Egicoccus sp. AB-alg2: one gene and its partner. The protein of the gene in region 2 binds, or shares a complex with, the protein of the main gene of each other region. Links are inferred from orthologs where the notes say so. Each region holds a gene or a part of one and is shown on either strand. Other genes may lie near its edges.

Region 1 (2,886 bases), on a different replicon or contig from region 2:
GGGCTGCAGGCGCTCCCAGTGCTCCACCAGCGTCGCCAGCTGCGCCCCGACGACGAACAGTTCGCGCTGGACCTCCAGCACGAGGTCGTGGAGGTGGCCCGTCAGCTCGGCCCGGGCCAGCCCCAGCGCACTGCAGGTCTCGTCGACGGTGCCGTAGGCGGTCGTGCGCAGGTCGTCCTTGTCGACCCGACCGCCGTAGAGCAGCCCGGTCGTGCCGTCGTCGCCGCGCTTGGTGTAGACCTTCAAGCTTCGTCTCGTTCGCTCGTCGCCCGGCCGCCGAGCGTAGCCACGCGGGACCGGCGGCCCCTGCCGACGGCCGGCCGCTCGGCGCGTTGTGGGCCGCCTGACCAAGCCGGTAGGTTCCGCTCCCCCATCGCTGGAGACGCCGTGGCCACGGATCGTTCGCCCCGCCGGGACTTCCGTGTCCTGACCCGGCGGCGCGGTGGCTACGACGGCGCGGAGATGTACGACGTGCAGCTCCAGGTCGCCGGCACCGGCGCGCTCGTGTGGGCCCAGACGTTCTCCGACCACGCGCAGGCGGACGCGTTCGAGCGCCAGCTCGAGGAGGACCTCGACACGCTCGACGACGCGTCGTTCCGGCGCAAGTACGGCGTGCCGTCCACGACGTGAGCGACACGGCCGTGGGCAGGGAGGACGAGCTGCGGTACGCCGAGGTGCCGCGTCCGCCGCGACTCGCCGACGGCACCGTGGACCTCGACACGCTGGTCGAGCGGTGTCAGGCCGCCGCCCTGCTGGAGTCGGGCGACGGTGACGGCTGGTCCTACGTGGTGCCGCCGTCCACCGCCCGGCTGGTCGACGACGGCAGCCGTACGTGGTTCGTCGACGGCGAAGGTGGCGTGCACGACGCGGGAGCGGATCCCTTCACGGCGGTGGACGCGTGGTGCGAGCGCCTGGGGATTCGACCCACCGACCCACGTCCGACGACGCCGGGCCTGCCCGCCTTCACCGGCGGTTTCGTCGGTGCGCTGTCCTACGACCTGGGCCACCGGATCGAGGACCTGCCCCGGCGACTGGCGGACGACCGCGGCAGCCCGGCCCTGTGGCTGCAGTTGACCGAAGTCGTGGTCGCCGTCCCGCCCGCCCGTGACCGCGTGGTGGTGGTCGGCCGCGACCTGCTCCGCCGCGGCCGCGCCGAGGCCGAGGTCCGCGAGGTGTGCCGCCGGCTGGACACCCGCTCCCGCCCCACGACCACGCCGCCCGGGACCTCGCCGCCCTCCCCCGCGACCGCGGTGTCCCCCACGACCGACGTCGCGTTGACCACCAGCCTCCACCGCGACGCCCATCTCGCCGCCGTGCGTGCCGTGTTGGAACACATCGCCGCTGGCGACGTGTTCCAGGTCAACCTGACCCAGCGCCTCACCAGCCGCTGGCCGCACGACCTGTGGCGCCTGTACCGCGCGCTGCGGCATGAGTCGCCCGCGCCGTTCGCGGCCGCCATTCCTGCGATCGGCGTGGCCTCCATCTCCCCGGAGACGTTCCTCGCCGTCGACGGTTCCCGGGTCATGACCAGGCCGATCAAGGGCACGCGGCCGCGCGCGCCCGACCCCGACCTCGACGCCGCGCTCGCCGACGACCTGGCCACCTCCGACAAGGACCGGGCGGAGAACGTCATGGTCGTCGACCTCGAGCGCAACGACCTCGGGCGCGTGTGCCGTGACGGCAGCGTGCAGGTGCCCGAGCTGGCCGTCGTCGAGGCACATCCCACCGTCTGGCACCTGGTTTCCACGGTGGTCGGCGACCTACGCGCCGACGTCGGTTACGGCGACCTGCTCCGTGCCACGTTCCCGTGCGGCTCGATCACCGGCGCGCCGAAGATCGCGGCGATGCGCATCATCGAACGGCTGGAGCAGGCCCGCCGCGGCTGGTACTGCGGCGCGGTCGGCTTCCTCTCACCGGGGGCGGCGCGCCTGTCCGTCGCGATCCGGACCGCCACCCTGCACCCGGGCGGGCAGGTCGACTACGGCGCGGGCGGCGGGATCGTGGCGGACTCCGACCCGGACGACGAGCGTCGGGAGAGCTTCGACAAGGCCGCCGCGTTCCTGCGGGCCGTCGGGGCCCGGCGGCCGGACGGCGGCGGGCCCGGCTCGCCGGCCGTCGCCGGCCACGGACGCACGGAGCCGCGATGAGCGCTTCCCTGCAGGTGTGGATCGGCGGTCGTCTGATGCCGGCCGAGCAGGCGACCGTGTCCGTCTTCGACCGCGGCTTCCGGAACGGCGAGGGGGTCTTCGAGACCTTCCGGGCCTACGGCGACCACGTCTTCCGCCTCGCCGGTCACGTGGACCGGGCCATCGCCGGTGCCGCCGAGCTCGGCTTCTCGCCCGGCCCTCGCGACGTGCTGTGTGCGGCGGTCGCCGACACGGCGCGCGCCAACCTCGACGCCCTCGACGGTCAGGACAGCGCGCTCCGTCTGACGGTCTCGGCCGGCAGCATCGAACCGGACTCGCCGTTCCCCGGCCGAGCCGTCGGCGAGCCGACGATCGTGGTCACCTCGCACCGGCTGCAGCTGGACCCGCGACGCACCGAGGTGGGCCTGCGGGCGATCACGGTCCCGATGGCGCGGGAGCTGCCGCACGTGAAGGCGGTCTCCTACCTGGTGGCCGTGACGGCCAAGCGCCGCGCCCGCGAGGAAGGCGCCGACGAGGCCCTTTTGACCAGCCCGTCCGGCGAGGTCCTCGAAGGGGCCAGCTCGAACCTGTTCGCCGTGGTCGACGGGGTCCTCGTCACCCCGCCGACGGACGCGGGCCTGCTCGCCGGCGTGACCCGGCAGGTCGTCCTGGAGGTCGCCGAACGGTTCGGCATCCCGGTGGAGGCCCGGACGCTGACGGCCGACGGGCTGGCTGCTGCCGACGAGGCGTTCCTGACGGC
Region 2 (7,647 bases):
CAGCTGCTGCGGTCGCCCAGGTAGGTCGCCAGCTCCCGCAGGGCCGTCGCCACCCCGTCGGGCAGCGCCAGCCGGTCGAGTTGCGCGTGCGCCTCGGCGATGGCGGCCGCCACGTAGGCCTCGGCGGCGGCTTCGGCCCCGGAATCGCGCAGCAGGCGCCGGGCGTGGTCGCCGGTCTGCTCGTCGAGGGACGGGTCGCCCAGGGCGGCATCCAGGCGGGACCACGCGTCGGGGGCCAGGCGCGCGGCCGCCTCGGCCACCAGCAGCGTGCGCTTGCCCTCCACCAGGTCGCCCAGCGTCGACTTGCCCGTCTCCGCCGCCACCCCGAACACGCCGAGCAGGTCGTCGCGGACCTGGAAGGCACGGCCCAGCGGATCACCGAAGCGGACCAACCCGTCGATCAGCGCCGGGTCCGCACCGGCGAGCGTGGCCCCCACCTGCAGCGGCCGGGCCACCGAGTACCAGCCCGACTTCATCGCGGCGATGCGTTCGGTGAGGTCGCGGTCGGTGGTCCGGCTGGTCGCCGCCCACAGGTCGAGGTACTGGCCGGCCATGACCTCCTCGCGCAGCCGGGTGAAGCCGGCGAGGCCGGCCAGCAGCCGCTCCGCCGGGACGTCGGCGGTGAGGAACACCTCGTCGGCCAGCACGAAGGCGAGGTCGCCCAGCAGGATCGCCACCGCCTCCCCGTACGCCTCGGCGTCACCCTGCCAGCCCGCCCCCGCGTGGAGGCGGGCGAAGCTGCGATGCACCGTCGGCTCGCCGCGGCGGGTGTCGGCACGGTCGATGACGTCGTCGTGGGCGAGGGCGCAGGTGTGCAGGAACTCCAGCGCCAGGGCGGGACCCATGACGGACCCGGGCGGCATGCCGCCGCCGGCCGCGTAACCCAACAGCAGCAGCACCGGACGGATGCGCTTGCCGCCGGTCATGAACCGCTGCAGGTGCTCGGCCACCGGGTCGAGCGCCGGGTGGTAGTCGCGCAGCCGCGGCAGGCGCTCGGCGAGGGCGCGTGCGAGTGCCGTGTCCACCTCGGCGCGCAGGGCGGTCACGGCGGGTGGTGCGGCGGTCACGTCGTTCCTCGGTCGGCGGTGACGTCGTCACGCCGGCGCCCGTCGCGCGCGGCAGGTCGCCGCAACCTACCGCGCGTCCAGGGTCGGCTCCGGCGGCTCGTCGGCCGGCCGGGCCGTCGGTCGAATTGCGGCGGGTGGGCGGGCGCCCCCCGCGGACGCAGCGCCCACCCGCCGCACCTCAGCCGGCGTGGGCAAGCGCCGGGATCCGGCGGGGCCCGCGGCTGAGTCCGGCGCGGTTCGCTCCGCCGACGACGGCCGCCGTCAGCTCTGTGCGGTTGCGCGCTCCGGTCTTGGCGAGGATGTTGGACATGTAGTTGCGCACCGTCTTCTCGGCCAGCGACAAGCGGTTCGCGATCTCCCGGTTGGTCGCTCCCTCGACGACCATGGTGAGGATGCGCTGTTCCTGGCCGGTCAGGTCCCGCTTGAGCCGGTCGGGTACCACCGAGGCGCGCGACCGGGCGCGCAGCTCGTCGATGGTCGAGGGGCTGATGAGCGACCGGCCGCGGCCGACCGCGTGCAGCGCCCGGGCCAGGGCGTCGGCGTCGATGTCCTCGGCGAGGTAGCCGAAAGCACCGGCCACGACGGCCTGGAAGAACGTCTCCTCGTCCGCGAAGGGGCTCAGGACCACGGTCCGGGCGCCCGGGACGCGGGTGCGCAGGTGACGGATGAGGTCGGCGCCGCGCCCGTCGGGCAGGTCGGCCCCGACCAGGACCACGTCGGGCCGCAACGTGACGGCCTTGGCCACCCCGGCGGCGACGGATGCCGCCTCTCCGACGACGTGCAACTCGTGGCGGCCGTCGACCATGGCGCGTACGCCCTCGCGTACCACGCAGAACATGTCTACCAGCAGAACCTTGATGGTGGTGTGCTGCATCTTCAGTTGTCCCCGTTGTCGCGCCTCGGCTTCCCGTGCCGCAGCGTCGACTCGGAGGATGGGGGTTTGAGACGTGCTTATCGGTCGAATTGGAGATCGCTTGATCAGGTTGATGCATCGTTGACGCAGCCGTGCAGTGGGCGCGCGAACGAATTTGCTTCGTGCGTTCCGGCGAGCTACTGGAGGGCCGGTGTCCCGTTCCATCGGGCCATCTCCGCGGCCGTTCGGCGGGCCTCCTTGCGGTGCTGACCGGCGTCGGGAGGCCGCCTGACGGCCCCCGATACACTGATCGGCTCGCCCGATCCCCGGAAACGACGAGCCAGGAGTGCCGCGGTGGCCGGACCGCCGGACCCGGCGTCCCTCGAGCGGCCGTGGCTCGCCGCCTACCCGCCCGGGGTACCGCCCACCTACCGTCTGCCGGCGGTCGCGCTGCCGCGCCTGCTCGAGGACGCCGCCCGCGACTTCCCGGGCACGGCCGCACTGGTGAGCGACGGCCGCGGGGTCGACTACGCGTCCCTGCGTGACCGCGTGGACGACCTCGCCCGCCGGTTCGCCGGCACCGGTCTGGTACCCGGCGACCGGGTGCTGGTCGGCCTGCACAACGGCGTGGTCGCGCCCGTCGTACTGCTCGCGCTGTGGCGCCTGGGGGCGGCGGTCGTGCCCGTGCCACCCGACCTGCCGGCCGAACGGCTGCGGGCGATCGCGCAGGACGCGGGCGTGGCCGCCGTCGTCGGTACCGCCCGGGTGCTGCACGAGCTGCGTCAGCACGTCGCGCTCCCCCCGATCGCGGTGTGCGTGAGCGGCGAGGAGTGGCCGGGGCCCCGTCGCCGTCTTCGATTGCCGCGGCGTCCACATCGCGGCGGGCACGACCACGTCCGGCTCGCCGACCTGCTGGCCGGTGACGGTGCGCGGACGGTCCCGGCGGCGCCCGAGCCCGACACCGTCGCGGCCCTGGTCTACCGCGCCCGCGGTGACGACCTGCGTGGGGTGGGGCTCACCCACGCCAACCTCGTCGCCAACGCCTTCCAGGCCCGTCTCTGGGTCCCCGACGTGCAGGCTGGGCGTGAGCGGGTGCTGGTGGCCGACCCGCTGCACGAGGTGTTGCCCCTGACGCTGGGGCTGCTGGCCGGCGTGCTGTCCGCCGCGACGATCGTGCTCCTCGACCGTCCCGAGCCCGCCGCCCTGGCCCGCGCGATCGAGCGGGAGAAGCCGACGCTGTTCCCGACCGTTCCCGCCCGGCTCGGTGCTCTGCTGGCGGACCGTGACGGGGCACGTCGCGACCTGACCTCCCTGCGCGTCTGCGTCGCGGGCGGCGCGCCCCTCGATCCGCGCCTGGCCGCCGAGGTGGAGCGGCGTACCGGCGGCGCCCGCGTCCGTGAGGGCTACGGGCTCGCCGAGGCGGCACCGCTCACCCACGCCCAGCCGGTCTACGGGCGGGCGACGTTCGGCACGATGGGCCTGCCCGTGACGGACACGGTCGCGATCGTCGTCGACCCCGACGACTTCGGCCGGGTGTTGCCCCCGGACACGCCGGGCATGCTCCTGGTCCACGGTCCCCAGGTGGCGCCCGGCTACCGGGACCGACCCGAGCTCACGGCGCGGACGTTCGTGGACGGCTGGCTGGTCACCGGCGACCTCGCGACGGTCGACGCCGACGGCGTCTTCACCCACGTCGGGCGCATCGACGAGGTCGTCAAGCGCGAGGGCCGGTTCGTGTCCCCCCGGCACGTCGAGGCGGCGCTGCTGCACCATCCCGCCGTCGCCCGCGCCGGTGTCGTCGCGTCCGGTGACCTGCTGCTGGGGGCCGTCGTGACGCGCCGGCGGACCCGCCTCGGCAGCGACGTCCTCGTGGAACACTGTCGCCAGCTGCTGGACGCCGCCGCCGTCCCCGACCGGGTGACCGTCGTGGACCGGCTGCCCGAGACCGCGGCGGGCGACCTCGACCGCGACGACCTGCGCCAGCTGCTGGCGGGAGGGTGAGCGACGTGACCGACGGTCCGACACCGGTGTCCGACGGCGACCGGCCGCGACTGCTGCTCGTCGACAACTACGACTCGTTCACCTACAACCTCGCACAGGAGCTGGGTGAGCTGGGCGCGGACGTCGAGGTGGTGCGCAACGACGCCTTCACGCTGGACGAGCTCGAGGCCGACCTGCCCGACGGCGTGGTGATCTCGCCCGGCCCCGGCACGCCCGACGACGCGGGGCTGTCCAACGACGTCGTGCGGCTGGTGGCCGGGCGGCGACCGCTGCTGGGGGTGTGTCTCGGCCACCAGTGCATCGGCGAGGTCTACGGTGGCCACATCGTGCGGGCCCCGGTGCTCGTGCACGGCAAGACCAGCCCCATCTACCACCGGCGGGAGGGCGTGCTCGCCGACCTGCCGGTGCCCTTCGACGCGACCCGGTACCACTCGCTGGTCGTCGACCGCCAGACACTGCCCTCCGCATTGAAGGTCACCGCGGAGACCTCCGACGGGCTGATCATGGCGATGCGCCACCGCGAGGTGGACGTCGAGGGCGTGCAGTTCCACCCGGAGTCGGTACTGACCAGCGCCGGGATGCAGCTGCTGGGCACCTTCGTGGCCCGCTGCGCCACCGCGGCGACACCGGCCGACGCGCCGGTCGCCTAGCGGCCCTTGCCGCGCAGCGCGTCGATCGCCTCCTCGACGGTCGCGACCCCGATCACGTCGAGGTCCGGTGGTGCCGTCGTCAGCGCCTGGTCGAGCTGCGACGCGGGGACCAGGACCACGTCCGCGCCGTACTCGGCCGCGGCCAGCATCTTCTCCGGCACCCCGCCGACCGGGCCGACCCGGCCGTCGGCGTCCACGCTGCCGGTGCCCAGCACGGTGCGTCCCCGCAGCAGGTCCTCCTCGGCCAGCAGGTCGTACACCGTCACGGCGACCATCATGCCGGCGCTGGGACCGCCGATGCGGGTCGTCGACGCGAGGCGGACGTCGAACGGCAACTCGATGTCGTAGACGGCCGTCTCCACCGAGATGCCCATCGCGGGGAAGTCGACGCCGGGCAGTTCGCCGAGGACGACCGAGGTCTGGATCGTCTCCTCCCCGCGGCGGACCTCCAGCGCGATCTGCTCGCCGACGGCGCCGGCGCGCGTGCGGGCCTGGATCTCCTCGGCGGCGACGACCGCCTGCCCGTCGACGGCGACGATGACGTCGCGCGGCTGCAGGACCCCGTCGGCCGGGCTGCCGGGCAGCACGCTGACGACCACGGGTTCGGACAGGATCGTCGTCTCCACCCCTGCGGCCTGCGCCCCGATGACCGCGGCGATCTCGAACTGCCGGCCGAAGACCTCGCGCTGCCCGGCGAAGAAGGTGTCCCGGTCGACGTCCGGCGGGAACACCTGCGCGAGCGGGATGAGCCGGCGCTGGTCGGAGACGGCCGCCCGCAACGACTGCAAGGTCGGCTGTTGGCGCAGGAACACGGTCAGCAGCGACGCGCTGCCGTCGAGTTCGGTCGTCTCCGTCCCCTCGATCTCCAGGAGCGGTTCGATCTCCGTCGGACCGCCGGGGACGTACTCCACGTAGGGCAGCGGCACCAGCACCGCCGCCCACAGCACGATCGCCAGCGTCAGCGTGTAGAAGCCCACCCGCCACCACGACCGGGGCCGCGGTCGTGTGGGCGGCGTGGGCTCGGGAACCGGCGGTGGGCCCGACGTCGTCACGTCCGGCTGGCTCACGACGCCGGCTCCGTGGCCTTGTCCGGTGCGGGCGTGCCACCGTTGCGGCGCAGTGCCGTGAGGGCGCGTGCCACCTCGCGTTCGGTGACCACGCCGACGTCACGCCCGTCGGCGTGCAGCCGCACGGCGTGCACCTTGCCGGAGAAGGCGGCGATCAGGTCGCGGACGTCGTCGTCCAGGCCGACCCGCGGCAGGTGGTCGACGTGCTGGAGCAGGTCGCGGGCCACCCGGGCCGCGCGGTCGGTCGGGTGCAGCTCGACGAGCTCACGCACCGAGAGGACCCCGGCGAGGTGGCCGTTGGGGCCGCTCCCGAGGGGCGCGTCGCCCGTCGGGTGGTCCGCGGCGACGGGCAGCAGCGTCCGACCGGGCGCGACCGTGTCCGGGTCCAGCAGGTGCAGCGGCTGGTCGGGGTGGACCGCGTCGGGCAGCCGACCGACGAGGTCGCGGGCCGCCCGACCCTCGAGGAGCGCGTCCACGTCGCTCTGGCGGATCTCGGCCCGCGCCGCCGACCACAGGAAGAAGCCGACGGCGAGCCACATCAACGCGCCGAAGAGCCCGTCCGTGCCGGCGACCTGCACGGCCCGTACGCCCAGCAGCATCAGCCCGATCGCCAGCGCCTGACCGGCGCGGGCGGCGATGCGCAGCGCGCGCCGACGGTCCTTCAGCAGCCACCACAGGCCGGCGCGCAGTACCCGGCCGCCGTCCAGCGGGGCGCCGGGGACGAGGTTGAACACGGCCAGCACGACGTTGACCCAGGCCAGCAGGCCCGCCACCTCGGCGATCGGCGCGGCCGCGGCGGCGGGCAGCGACCACGTCGCCCACGTCCCGAACAGGCCGAAGGCCGCGCCGCACACGAGGCTGATCCAGGGGCCGACCGCGGCCACGACGAACTCGTCACGAGGCGTCTCGGACGCGGCGTGCATCTCCGTCACGCCGCCGAACAGGAACAGCGTGATGCGCGGCACCTCGAGGCCGCGGTGGCGCGCCTCGAGGGCGTGCGCCACCTCGTGGGCCAGGATCGAGGCGATGAACAACAGGCAGCCGATCCCGGCCATGACGATGGCGGTCGACAGCGCGTGCGACTCCCGGAACCGCGCCGCGAAGAACCAGGCCACCAGCGCGGCGAACGGCACCAACGACACGTCGAGACGCACCTCGACGCCACGGATGCGGGTGAGCCGAACGGCGCGGGAGAACATGCGGGGACGGTACCCGCAACGCCGCTGGTCCCGATGGCCGACCCGCTGGCCGCCGCGCGCCCCCCGTCGTCCGTCCGTGCCGCACGCCTCCGCACGCGCCCCGCGCGAGGGCTACGGTCGGCGTCATGAACCTCGCTGACTCGCTCATCAACGACCTCATCGACTTCACGGACGAGCAGGGTGTGCTCTCGTTCTACGTGGGGCACACACCGGCTCAGGCAGCCGACCCGCAGCCGACCCAGCCGATCGAGATCCGCAACCAGGTCCGGGACCTGAAGGCACGACTCGCGGAGAGCGACAAGGACCTCGCCGCTGCCGTGGAGAGACGCATCGACGCGCTCGACGGCGAACTCGAGCGACTCCTCGATCCCAAGGCCCACGGGCAGGGGCGGGCGTTGTTCGTGGGCGTGGCCTCGGGTCGCACCGCCTCCGTGGCGCTGCAGATCCCCTTCCGGGAGCGCGTGATCCACCACGAACGGGCCTTCCTGCGTCCGCTCGTGGCCGCCGTCGACGAGGGGCGCCCCGCGGGCATCCTCGTGCTCTCGCGCAGCGGCTCGCGCCTGCTGCACTGGAAGGTCGGTGAAGCCGAGGAACTGACCAGCGACACGTTCGAGCTCACCGACGCGCAGCTCGCCGACCGCAAGAGCGGTCCGTCGCCGGCCGCCCCGCAGATCCAGGGCCACGGCGTCGACCACAAGGAGATGTTCGAGAACCGCGTCGACGAGAACCGCAACCGCTGGCTGCGCTCGCTCGTCGACGAGGTCGTCGGCACCGCCAAGGAGCACGGCTGGGACCGGCTGGTGGTGGCCG

Evidence for each region. Proteins that work in one complex are often made in the same cells at the same time.
Region 1: the proteins of ACERM0_RS15590 (region 2) and pabB are in contact, whole or in part, in a solved structure (PDB 8RP0), measured with the Escherichia coli proteins. The link is inferred for Egicoccus sp. AB-alg2 from one-to-one orthologs.

The regions. Positions count from the first base shown.
Region 1 is NZ_JBGUAX010000002.1:295,961-298,846, forward strand. It holds pabB (aminodeoxychorismate synthase component I), read left to right. Parts: upstream 1-626; coding sequence 627-2,147; downstream 2,148-2,886. Other genes in the region: ACERM0_RS04045 (cob(I)yrinic acid a,c-diamide adenosyltransferase), read right to left, coding at 1-246; ACERM0_RS04050 (hypothetical protein), read left to right, coding at 388-630; ACERM0_RS04060 (aminotransferase class IV), read left to right, coding at 2,144-2,886. UniProt on the Escherichia coli protein: Part of a heterodimeric complex that catalyzes the two-step biosynthesis of 4-amino-4-deoxychorismate (ADC), a precursor of p-aminobenzoate (PABA) and tetrahydrofolate.
Region 2 is NZ_JBGUAX010000007.1:282,642-290,288, forward strand. What follows is about bases 2,853-5,748. They hold ACERM0_RS15590 (aminodeoxychorismate/anthranilate synthase component II), read left to right. Parts: upstream 2,853-3,926; coding sequence 3,927-4,571; downstream 4,572-5,748. Other genes in these bases: ACERM0_RS15585 (AMP-binding protein), read left to right, coding at 2,853-3,921; ACERM0_RS15595 (PDZ domain-containing protein), read right to left, coding at 4,568-5,638; ACERM0_RS15600 (site-2 protease family protein), read right to left, coding at 5,635-5,748. Also shown: ACERM0_RS15570 (hypothetical protein), read left to right, coding at 1-24; ACERM0_RS15575 (polyprenyl synthetase family protein), read right to left, coding at 1-1,067; ACERM0_RS15580 (LuxR C-terminal-related transcriptional regulator), read right to left, coding at 1,246-1,941; more of ACERM0_RS15585, read left to right, coding at 2,275-2,852; more of ACERM0_RS15600, read right to left, coding at 5,749-6,837; ACERM0_RS15605 (VLRF1 family aeRF1-type release factor), read left to right, coding at 6,963-7,647. UniProt on the Escherichia coli protein: Part of a heterodimeric complex that catalyzes the two-step biosynthesis of 4-amino-4-deoxychorismate (ADC), a precursor of p-aminobenzoate (PABA) and tetrahydrofolate.